2 regions of the Priestia sp. FSL R5-0597 genome follow, and region 2 is predicted to be linked to the other one. Evidence: a T-box and tRNA genes for the amino acid it is inferred to sense, from the RefSeq annotation. Region 2 holds a T-box; the other holds one or more tRNA genes.
What was found. The T-box of region 2 lies ahead of thrS (threonine--tRNA ligase). A T-box ahead of a tRNA ligase gene usually reads a tRNA of that ligase, here a tRNA-Thr.

Region 1: it encodes a tRNA-Thr, which carries the amino acid that the T-box ahead of thrS (threonine--tRNA ligase) is inferred to sense. The anticodon was not compared.

Annotation. Positions count from the first base shown of each region.
Region 1 covers NZ_JBBOUZ010000001.1:3,683,774-3,688,456, reverse strand. Annotated here, with positions in the region: gene MKX72_RS19405 (DHA2 family efflux MFS transporter permease subunit) at 109-1,632, shown strand; gene MKX72_RS19400 (aromatic ring-hydroxylating dioxygenase subunit alpha) at 1,665-2,717, opposite strand; tRNA gene MKX72_RS19395 (tRNA-Thr) at 2,928-3,000, shown strand; gene MKX72_RS19390 (ABC transporter ATP-binding protein) at 3,266-4,216, shown strand; gene MKX72_RS19385 (ABC transporter permease/substrate-binding protein) at 4,216-4,683, shown strand, end outside.
Region 2 covers NZ_JBBOUZ010000002.1:15,364-20,046, reverse strand. Annotated here, with positions in the region: gene MKX72_RS26775 (tRNA-dependent cyclodipeptide synthase) at 1-572, opposite strand, end outside; gene MKX72_RS26770 (MarR family transcriptional regulator) at 841-1,326, shown strand; gene MKX72_RS26765 (MFS transporter) at 1,400-2,614, shown strand; T-box leader at 2,705-2,932, shown strand; T-box leader at 2,971-3,199, shown strand; gene thrS (threonine--tRNA ligase) at 3,251-4,683, shown strand, end outside.

The DNA.
Region 1 (4,683 bases), on a different contig from region 2:
ACGTGAACGTAAGATTTTTCACTTGCATAAATTGAACTCACAGTATAATATACTCTATGTAGAACACGTGTCTAAAAAAATGAACCTAAAGTATAAGGAGGTACAATAATGAGTCGATCGATAAATCAAATGGAAAAGCCGCCTTATGGCATAATTGCTATTTTGTTAATTGGCGCTTTTATCTCATTATTGAATGAAACGTTATTAAATGTGGCGCTGCCGTCTATTATGAAAGACTTAGATGTGACAACGTCAACTGTCCAGTGGCTTTCTACTGGTTATATGTTAGTGAATGGTATTATGATTCCAACTACCGCTTTTTTAATTCAGCGCTATTCTGTCAGAGGCTTATTTTTAACGGCGATGACTTTATTTACAGCAGGAACAATACTTGCAGGTGCTTCGCCCGTGTTTTCGGTCTTGTTAACCGCTCGTATTATTCAAGCGTCAGGCGCAGCTATTATGATGCCGCTTTTAATGAACGTATTGCTCACAAGTTTTCCATTAGAAAAACGCGGAGCTGCGATGGGGATTTTCGGTTTAGTTATGATTTTTGCTCCGGCAATTGGTCCTACATTATCAGGATGGCTAATTGAACACTATGAGTGGAGAATGCTGTTCCACCTTGTTACGCCAATCGCAGCCATTGTATTAATAGGCGCTTTCTTCCTATTAAAAGACAAAAAAGAAAAAGTGGAAATCAATTTGGATTTTTTATCCCTTTTGCTATCTACAATTGGATTTGGCGGACTTCTATACGGGTTTAGCTCAGCAGGGGATAAAGGCTGGGATTCTGTGGAAGTATACGGTACCATTATCGTAGGAGCTGTGGCTCTGATTTTATTTATTACACGTCAGTTCAAGCTTAAAACACCGATGCTTGAATTCCGCATTTTTAAATATCCAATGTTTGCTTTATCATCAACGATTTCGATGGTGATCACAATGGCATTATTCTCAGCCATGCTGCTAATGCCAATTTATGTTCAAACGGTACGAGGCATCTCTCCGCTTCATTCAGGATTACTAATGCTTCCAGGTGCGCTGCTAATGGGTGTGATGTCACCGATTACCGGAAAATTATTTGATAAATTCGGAGCGCGTGCATTGGCTGTAACGGGTCTAACGATTACAGCCGTTACGACGTATTTCTTCAGTAACTTAGAGCTTGATACGACCTATACAACCCTCATTACGCTTTACACGCTTCGTATGTTCGGAATGTCTATGGTGATGATGCCGGTTATGACAAACGGATTAAATCAGCTTCCGCAGCGTTTTAATCCGCATGGTACTGCGATGAACAATACGCTTCAACAAGTATCGGGAGCTATTGGTTCGGCTCTTTTAGTAACGGTGATGTCAAACCGTACAGCTACTCATGCAAAAGAGCTCGCTCAAGATGCAATGAGCGGAGCAGGAGCAGCTAATGCAACCGCAGCCGGGGCAGCTCAAATGAAAGAACAGATTGGGATGCAGGCAATGGTACAAGGGATTAACGATGCGTTTGCTGTCTCAGTAGTCCTAGTGGTGGTTGCCTTAATTCTTTCATTCTTCATGAAACGCGCAACGCCGGCAAGTGAAGATGAAGTGATAAAGGAAAAAGCAGCACGCGAGCAGTTTGCTAAATAAAAAAATCCCCGCTGAGACAGCGGGGATTTTTTTTAGCTTGTATATCTAAAGCTTAAGCCCATTTTCTTTAATAATTTCCTGTAACCGATGGACGTTTGATCAGCCATAATATGCGCTTCCATCTGCAGGTCTAAAGGCAAGTCTTCAGGTTTTTGGTTTTCAACCATTTCACGGTCTTCGTCAAAGACGCGAAGGTTAAAGTCATACACACCTTCAACGGGAGAATCTTTGTCAAAGTTTCGAGCGATTGGCGCGAATAAACGTGTTTCGCGGGCTGAAATAGGAGAGACTGCATTCATAATCCACAGCTCTGCGCCTTCTGGGAAGTATACTTTTAGCGTAGCTGTAAACGGGGGATAAACATCAAAGACGCGAAGCCATTTAAAATCAGGTGGATTTAAATGCTGCTGTTCTTTGGAATAATTGCTCACGGTGCTCGTATATTCTACATGAAGCCCATAGTCTGTATCGCTTACTTTATATTTAGGCACAAAGGCGTTGTTTCGATCACCAAATGTGTCTGTGTGAACCCAAGCAAAATGAGCTACGTCTAAAAAGCCTTCCATTTGACGACCGGCTGAACCCATGATATCAAAGCTCGGACAAACAATTTGCTGAAAATCAGGGTCCTCCCACGCATCGAAATAAGGCAGGTTATCTTGTTCTCCTGTCAGGGACGTCCACACTAATCCATATCGTTCAATAACTGGATAGACGGCCATACAGAGACGGGGAGAAATGTTGGCGTCAGGGTGAGCTGGAATTGACGTGCATGCGCCGTCCGTTGCGTAGCGGAAGCCGTGGTAAGGACAGACAATTTCATCATCTTCCACCCAGCCCATGCTAAGCGGAGTGCCTCGGTGAACGCATAAATCACGTGCCGCTACAACTTTGTGTGTGGTGCGGTATAAAACTAGATTTACATCTAGTAATTTTACGGACGTTGGTTTTTCTGTTACATCACTGCAGCGTGCGACGGGGTACCAATACTTAGCAAGCGTCGTCCAATCTTCCAGGCTGAACGTGCAGTCTCTTGGGTAGGGAGTTGCCGTTTTTGATTTTGTCATGGTTGGTTGTTGTTCCATCTATTTTCTTCCCTTCTTTTGTAAGCTATTTTACTAAGGGTAATATAAAAAAAGAAAATTCACACAATTTATGTAAGAAGTTCTAACATGAAATATGGAACTTTGTAGAAAGTGCGAATTTCAGAAGACTCAAATTAGAGAATATACCAATAAAAAAAATTTAAAAAGCGCTTCCTAAATAAATTTAAACGTGATATAATTTTCCAAGACGCTGGTGTAGCTCAGTAGGTAGAGCACTTGCATGGTAAGCAAGAGGTCGCAGGTTCGATCCCTGTCGCTAGCATACTCAAAAACCTTCTTTCTTGTTGAAAGAAGGTTTTTTTATTTGGATTGGCTTTAAATTTATTCTCCGAATTATTCTTCCCCGCCTTGTGAAAACTTTAACAGTTTGATAGCCTTATTAGGAGGCTGTTAGAAAACATGTGTATCTTTTCCACTATGTCTTATGAATCATATTTAGAAATATTCTTAAAAGAATGTTTATTGCCTCTAAGTATTGGGTACACGAAACTAGGGGTTAAATTTCAACAGGGAGTGTGAACGATAATTTGATTACGTTTAAGAATGTGTCAAAGCAATATCCAGACGGTACGACCGCCGTGAAAAATATTAATCTAGAAATAAAAGAAGGAGAGTTTTTCGTTTTAATTGGTCCGAGTGGATGTGGGAAAACAACCACCTTAAAAATGATTAACCGTCTTCATGATATTACCGAAGGAGAACTATACATAAAAGATAAGCTCGTATTGGACCACAACATACATGAGCTGCGCTGGAACATTGGTTATGTGCTACAGCAGATTGCTCTTTTTCCTCACATGACCATTGCTGAGAATATAGCCATTGTACCGGAGATGAAGCATTGGAAGAAAAACAAAATCAAAACGCGTATTGATGAACTGCTTACCTTGGTAGGACTAGACCCAAAGCAATATCGAAACCGAAAGCCGTCTGAGCTCTCAGGTGGCCAGCAGCAACGTGTAGGTGTAGCACGTGCCCTCGCAGCTGATCCCCCCGTTATTTTAATGGACGAACCCTTTAGCGCCCTCGATCCGTTAAGCCGCGAACAGCTTCAACAAGATGTTATTAGCTTAAAAGAAAAAATCAAAAAAACATTTGTGTTTGTTACGCATGATATGAGCGAAGCCATGACGCTTGGAGATCGTATCTGCCTGATGAAAGATGGGGAAATCGTTCAAGTTGGCACCCCGGAGGAATTCATTCAAAAGCCTAAAAATGAGTTTGTAAAAACATTTATTGGAAATCAAGGAAATACTTTATTTGAGACATTGGATATGTTTGTCAAAGAAAGTGAACAGCCAGACGTAGAACCTACTGAAGAGCTAGCTTCAACCGCCACTGTTCAGCAGGCAATGGACGCCCTTTACGACCATGAAGCAATAGCTGTGAAAAAAGGGAGCAAACGCATTGGCGTTGTAACGCGCAAAACTCTATTAGCGTTTCTTTCTGATAAAACGAAAGAAGGAGGAACGCTGTAATGAATGCACTAAGCACATTATTAGATCAACGAGGAGATGCCCTGTTTCAAGCTCTTCTTGAACACATTCAAATTTCAGTACTGGCTCTTGTGATCGCCGTATTAATTTCAGTGCCGCTTGGACTGTACTTAACGAGGCATGACCGCATTGCTGAACCGATCATTGGCGTAACAGCCGTACTGCAAACCATTCCTTCACTCGCTTTATTAGGATTACTGATTCCTCTTGTCGGAATTGGAACCTTTCCCGCGGTTATTGCACTGTTTTTATATTCGCTTCTTCCTATTGTACGAAATACATATACCGGAATTAAAGAAGTGGACCCATCTTTAATTGAAGCATCCAAAGCCATGGGGATGAACTCGTGGAGACGATTAATCAAAGTAGAACTTCCTCTAGCGCTTCCTGTCATTATGGCCGGAATTCGCACAGCGATGGTACTCATTATTGGTACAGCGACAATCGTG
Region 2 (4,683 bases):
CCAATAAAGAACGGCAGTTCAGCCAAAACATATTGCACAGCATTATGTAACATTTCTGAAGTAATAACTGAAATATCCATATTTGTTCCAGATGCTCTTCCTACAATTGCTGTATGTGACATTTCTAAACAAGCACTTTGAAAGTTTGGTTGATGTAAAAAACTTTCTTCAATCTTAGTGCGCATATCACAATATACCGGTTGAGTAAGAAAGTCTGAAAATGTATAAATAGCTTCAGGGTTACCACCATGAGCTTTAAGAGCTCTTTCGGCAAATCGACGATTTCTGTTTACTTCTTTTCTCACTTTACGCTCAGCTTTCACCCTAGAAGTTCCTAAAGCTTCTAAAAGGTTTGCGGCCTCATTTCCAGCTAAGAGAACAGAGACATCCTTAAACTCTTTAATGCTCCACTCAATTAGTCGATAAATATATTCTTCTGAAAATCTACTGTTAAAGGGGCTAATTCCGATTAATATGTGGTTTCTTCTTTCAAAAATTCTCTGGCAATTTTGTGATAAGGGTTCAATAGCAAATAAAGGCTTAGCTATTTTTTCTAAAAGAATTTGTGACATAGCTATTTCAACTCCTATGATTAAACGATTAATGTTCACTAGTAAACAAAAACTATTTTAAATCCAAATATTTGTAAAAGTCAACGTTTTTTCTTTATTTTGTAAATTTATAAGCGTTTTTTCTGCAAATATAGTAGGATTTAATTACTATGAAATCTGATTTTATTGTATAAAATAGAGATTTTACATTCATTTAATAGCTTATTAGTAGTATAATGTTTACTGGTGAACATTAATTATTTATACATTAGAAAGGTAAGGAACTAATATGTCTCTATTATCTAAACAGTTAATATACGAAAATTATTTGCAATTATTACACCTGAACGAACAAAAAGCTGATTCAGTTTCCCAAACTTTTTTTGATTATCTTGATGAAAAAGAACTGAACGAAATAGGAACATTACCCAGTAACATGAGCAGCATCCACGTGATTGAATGCATTGGAAATAATGGACCTATAAATAACATAGGGATTGCGACTAGGATGAATTTATCTAAAGCAAATATCACGAAAATTACCCGAACGTTAACGAAAGATGAGTTAATTAAAAGATTCCAATTGGCAGACAATAAAAAAGAGGTCTACTTTAAGTTAACAGCAAAAGGAAAACAAGTTTTCGAACTTCACGAAAAACTACATAGCAGAAGGAAACGACAATTTTATGATTTAATTGATGATTTCTCTGATGACAAACAAAAAATTATATTAGAGTTCCTTGAAACTATGATTAATAAATTAAGACAAGAATAGACACATTAGGTGCTTTTAGAATGTCAAACATACTTTTATATGGAAAAACTTATTTACAAGGTAGGAGATTTATATGGGACATACAAATACAAAACCTATTTTTATCTTATACGTCGTTTGTATAAGTGCATTTTTTGCATCTTTAAATCAAAATATTTATTCGCCTATTATTCCGTTAATTAAGGATTCATTTGATGTAAGCACAACATTAGTTAATTTAACTGTTTCATTGTTCATCTTTATTACAGCTATTATGCAAATAGTCTACGGGACTATTCTTGACTTTAAAGGAAGTCGTCTTATTCTTCTCCCTAATCTCATACTTACAGTATTGGCTAGTATTGGGTGTGCTGTTACGAGTAACTTTACATTGTTTCTTGTTTTTCGATCTTTGCAAGCCCTCGGAACCGCAGCCATTCCATTGATTGCAGCTGCTACAATAACGGATCTTTTTGATGGGGAAGAACGTGGTAGTGCTATGGGAACTTATCAAACCTTGTTATCTATTGCTCCTGCAGTAGCTCCTATTTTAGGAGGATTTATAGGAGACCGATACAATTATGATGGTGTTTTCTGGTCATTAGTGGGTATATCTATTCTTTTACTTATTATCAATATGTTGTTTTTTCCTAAAGACCAGAAAAAGCACAAGACAAGCAAGAGGAACGGTCTTCATTTTTACCTTGTAATGGCGAAGGATAAGATGGGAAGTGTATTGTTGTCATTAAGCTTCTTGAACTTTTTGATTTACTTTTCTATCCTGGTTTATCTCCCCGTTTTATTAACAGACCACTACCATCTAAACCTAAAACTTGTTGGCTTGCTTTATCTTCCTATGACGCTAAGCCTTATAGCCGGAAGCCTATTATTCAAATACATTCAAAAGAAGATTTCTCTTATAAATGTATTTACCTTTACTAATTTTTTAATCGCTTTTAGTATTATAGGATTTGGACTCACACATACTGCTTCCTTATCCCTTATGTCACTAAGCCTATTCATTTATGGGATGGGAATTGGTATTTTAACACCTTCCTATGCAACTATATTGACTCATCAATTTGAGCAAAATCGAGCTAGTGCTATGGGAGTATTTAACTTTGTGAGATATATCGGTATGTCTATAGGCCCTCTTGTGTCAGGTACATTACTAGGAGTTTTGAGAAGTGAAATAATGTTCACAATGTTCGGTGTTATGTTTGGTATTATAAGTATCTTTGGATATTTACTAGTGTACAACACAAAAAATATAGATAAAAATAGCCGTACCAATAAGCCATCTTTTTAAATGAAAATATCTAATTAATTACATATTTAGAATTAAGTATTGACATTTACAAATAATATAAATTATAATTCTATTTATTGGAAATGAACATGTTGAGCGTTGAAAAGGACACGAATTATTTTTATATTTCTTTACAGAGAATAGGGCCTTTGGCTGTGAGCCCTTAAGAAAGAGAAATAATTTACCACCTTGGAGCTATTGTGGGGAAATATGTAGATAGAGTAACCTCAATCGGGAAATCCGTTATCTTTTTGAGAATATAACACTTTTAGTGTTTTATAAAATTAGGGTGGTACCACGACCGCACTCGTCCCTGTTAGAGGGATGAGTGCGGTTTTTTATGTTCAAAAATAAATAGATAAGCAACGAAAAGGACATGAATTATTTTTATACTTCTTTGCAGAGAATAGGGTCTTTGGCTGTGAGCCCTTAAGAAAGAGAAATAATTTACCACCTTGGAGCTTTATTAGTGAACTAGTAGTAATTAATAACGTTTGCGACGTTACAGCACCAGAGCCATCAATATATTTTTATATTGATGGGAATTTGGGTGGTACCACGTGTGAAAACATACTCGTCCCTTACTTAGGGACGAGTATGTTTTTTTTTGACTTTATTTAAATAGGAGAGGTTATCATGAGTAAAGATTTAATTCAAATTCGCTTTTTAGATGGAAATGAGAAAGAATTTTCAAAAGGTATTACATTACATGCTATTGCAGAATCCATTAGTTCTAGCCTAAAGAAGAAAGCTATTGCGGGTAAAGTAAATGGAGAATTGTATGATTTGCATCGAGCCATTAATCAAAATGCAGAAATCGAAATTTTAACAGTAGATTCTGACGAAGGTCTAGAAATTATGAGGCATACAACAGCTCACATACTTGCTCAGGCAGTAAAAAGAGTACATAAGAATGTGAAGTTAGGGGTAGGACCAGTTATTGAAGATGGATTTTATTACGATATGGATCTTTCTACAACGATTGCTTCTAATGAGTTACTACAACTCGAACATGAAATGAAGAAAATTATTAATGAAAATCATCCTATTGAACGTACTGAAGTGACACGTAGTGAAGCTGAAAGAATATTTAGCGAGATAAACGACGAGTTGAAACTGGAGTTATTACGTGATATTCCTATGAATGAAACAGTTACGATTTATAAACAAGGGGAATTTTTCGATTTATGTCGAGGCCCACATCTTCCTTCTACTGGAATGGTTAAGGCGTTTAAATTAACAAAAGTATCAGGAGCATACTGGAGAGGTAACAGCGACAACCAAATGTTACAACGTGTATATGGCGTAGCTTTTCGTTCTCAAAAACAGTTAAATGAGTATCTGATGTTTCTAGAAGAAGCAGCGAAAAGAGACCATAGAAAATTGGGAAATGAACTAGAATTATTTATGTTTTCTGATGAAGCACCTGGAATGCCTTTTTATCTAGCTAAAGGACAAATGGTTAAAAATCAGCTGGAGCAATTCCTACGATCCGTTCAAGAAAAGCATAATTACGAAGAAGTACGTACTCCTTTTATGATGAATCAACAATTATGGGAAAAGTCTGGTCACTGGGATCATTATAAGGATAATATGTATTTTTCAGAAGTGGATAACGCTAAATTTGCATTAAAGCCCATGAACTGTCCTGGTCATATGCTTATCTTTAAAAATAAGCTCCATTCCTATAGAGATTTACCCATTCGAATGGGAGAATTCGGTCAAGTTCACCGTCACGAATTCAGTGGGGCTCTAAATGGATTATTAAGAGTACGTACGTTTTGTCAGGACGATGCTCATATCTTTGTTACTCCTGAACAAATTGAAAGTGAAATTAAATCGGTCATTGAATTAGTGGATTATATCTACAAGACATTTGGTTTTGAATATAGTATTGAACTTTCAACTCGACCAGAAGACTCCATGGGAGAGGATAGCTTATGGGAACTTGCTGAGAGCTCTTTAGAAAACGTATTAAACAAGTTGAACTTTGATTATAAATTAAATGAAGGCGACGGCGCATTTTACGGCCCTAAAATCGATTTTCATATTAAGGATGCTTTAAAAAG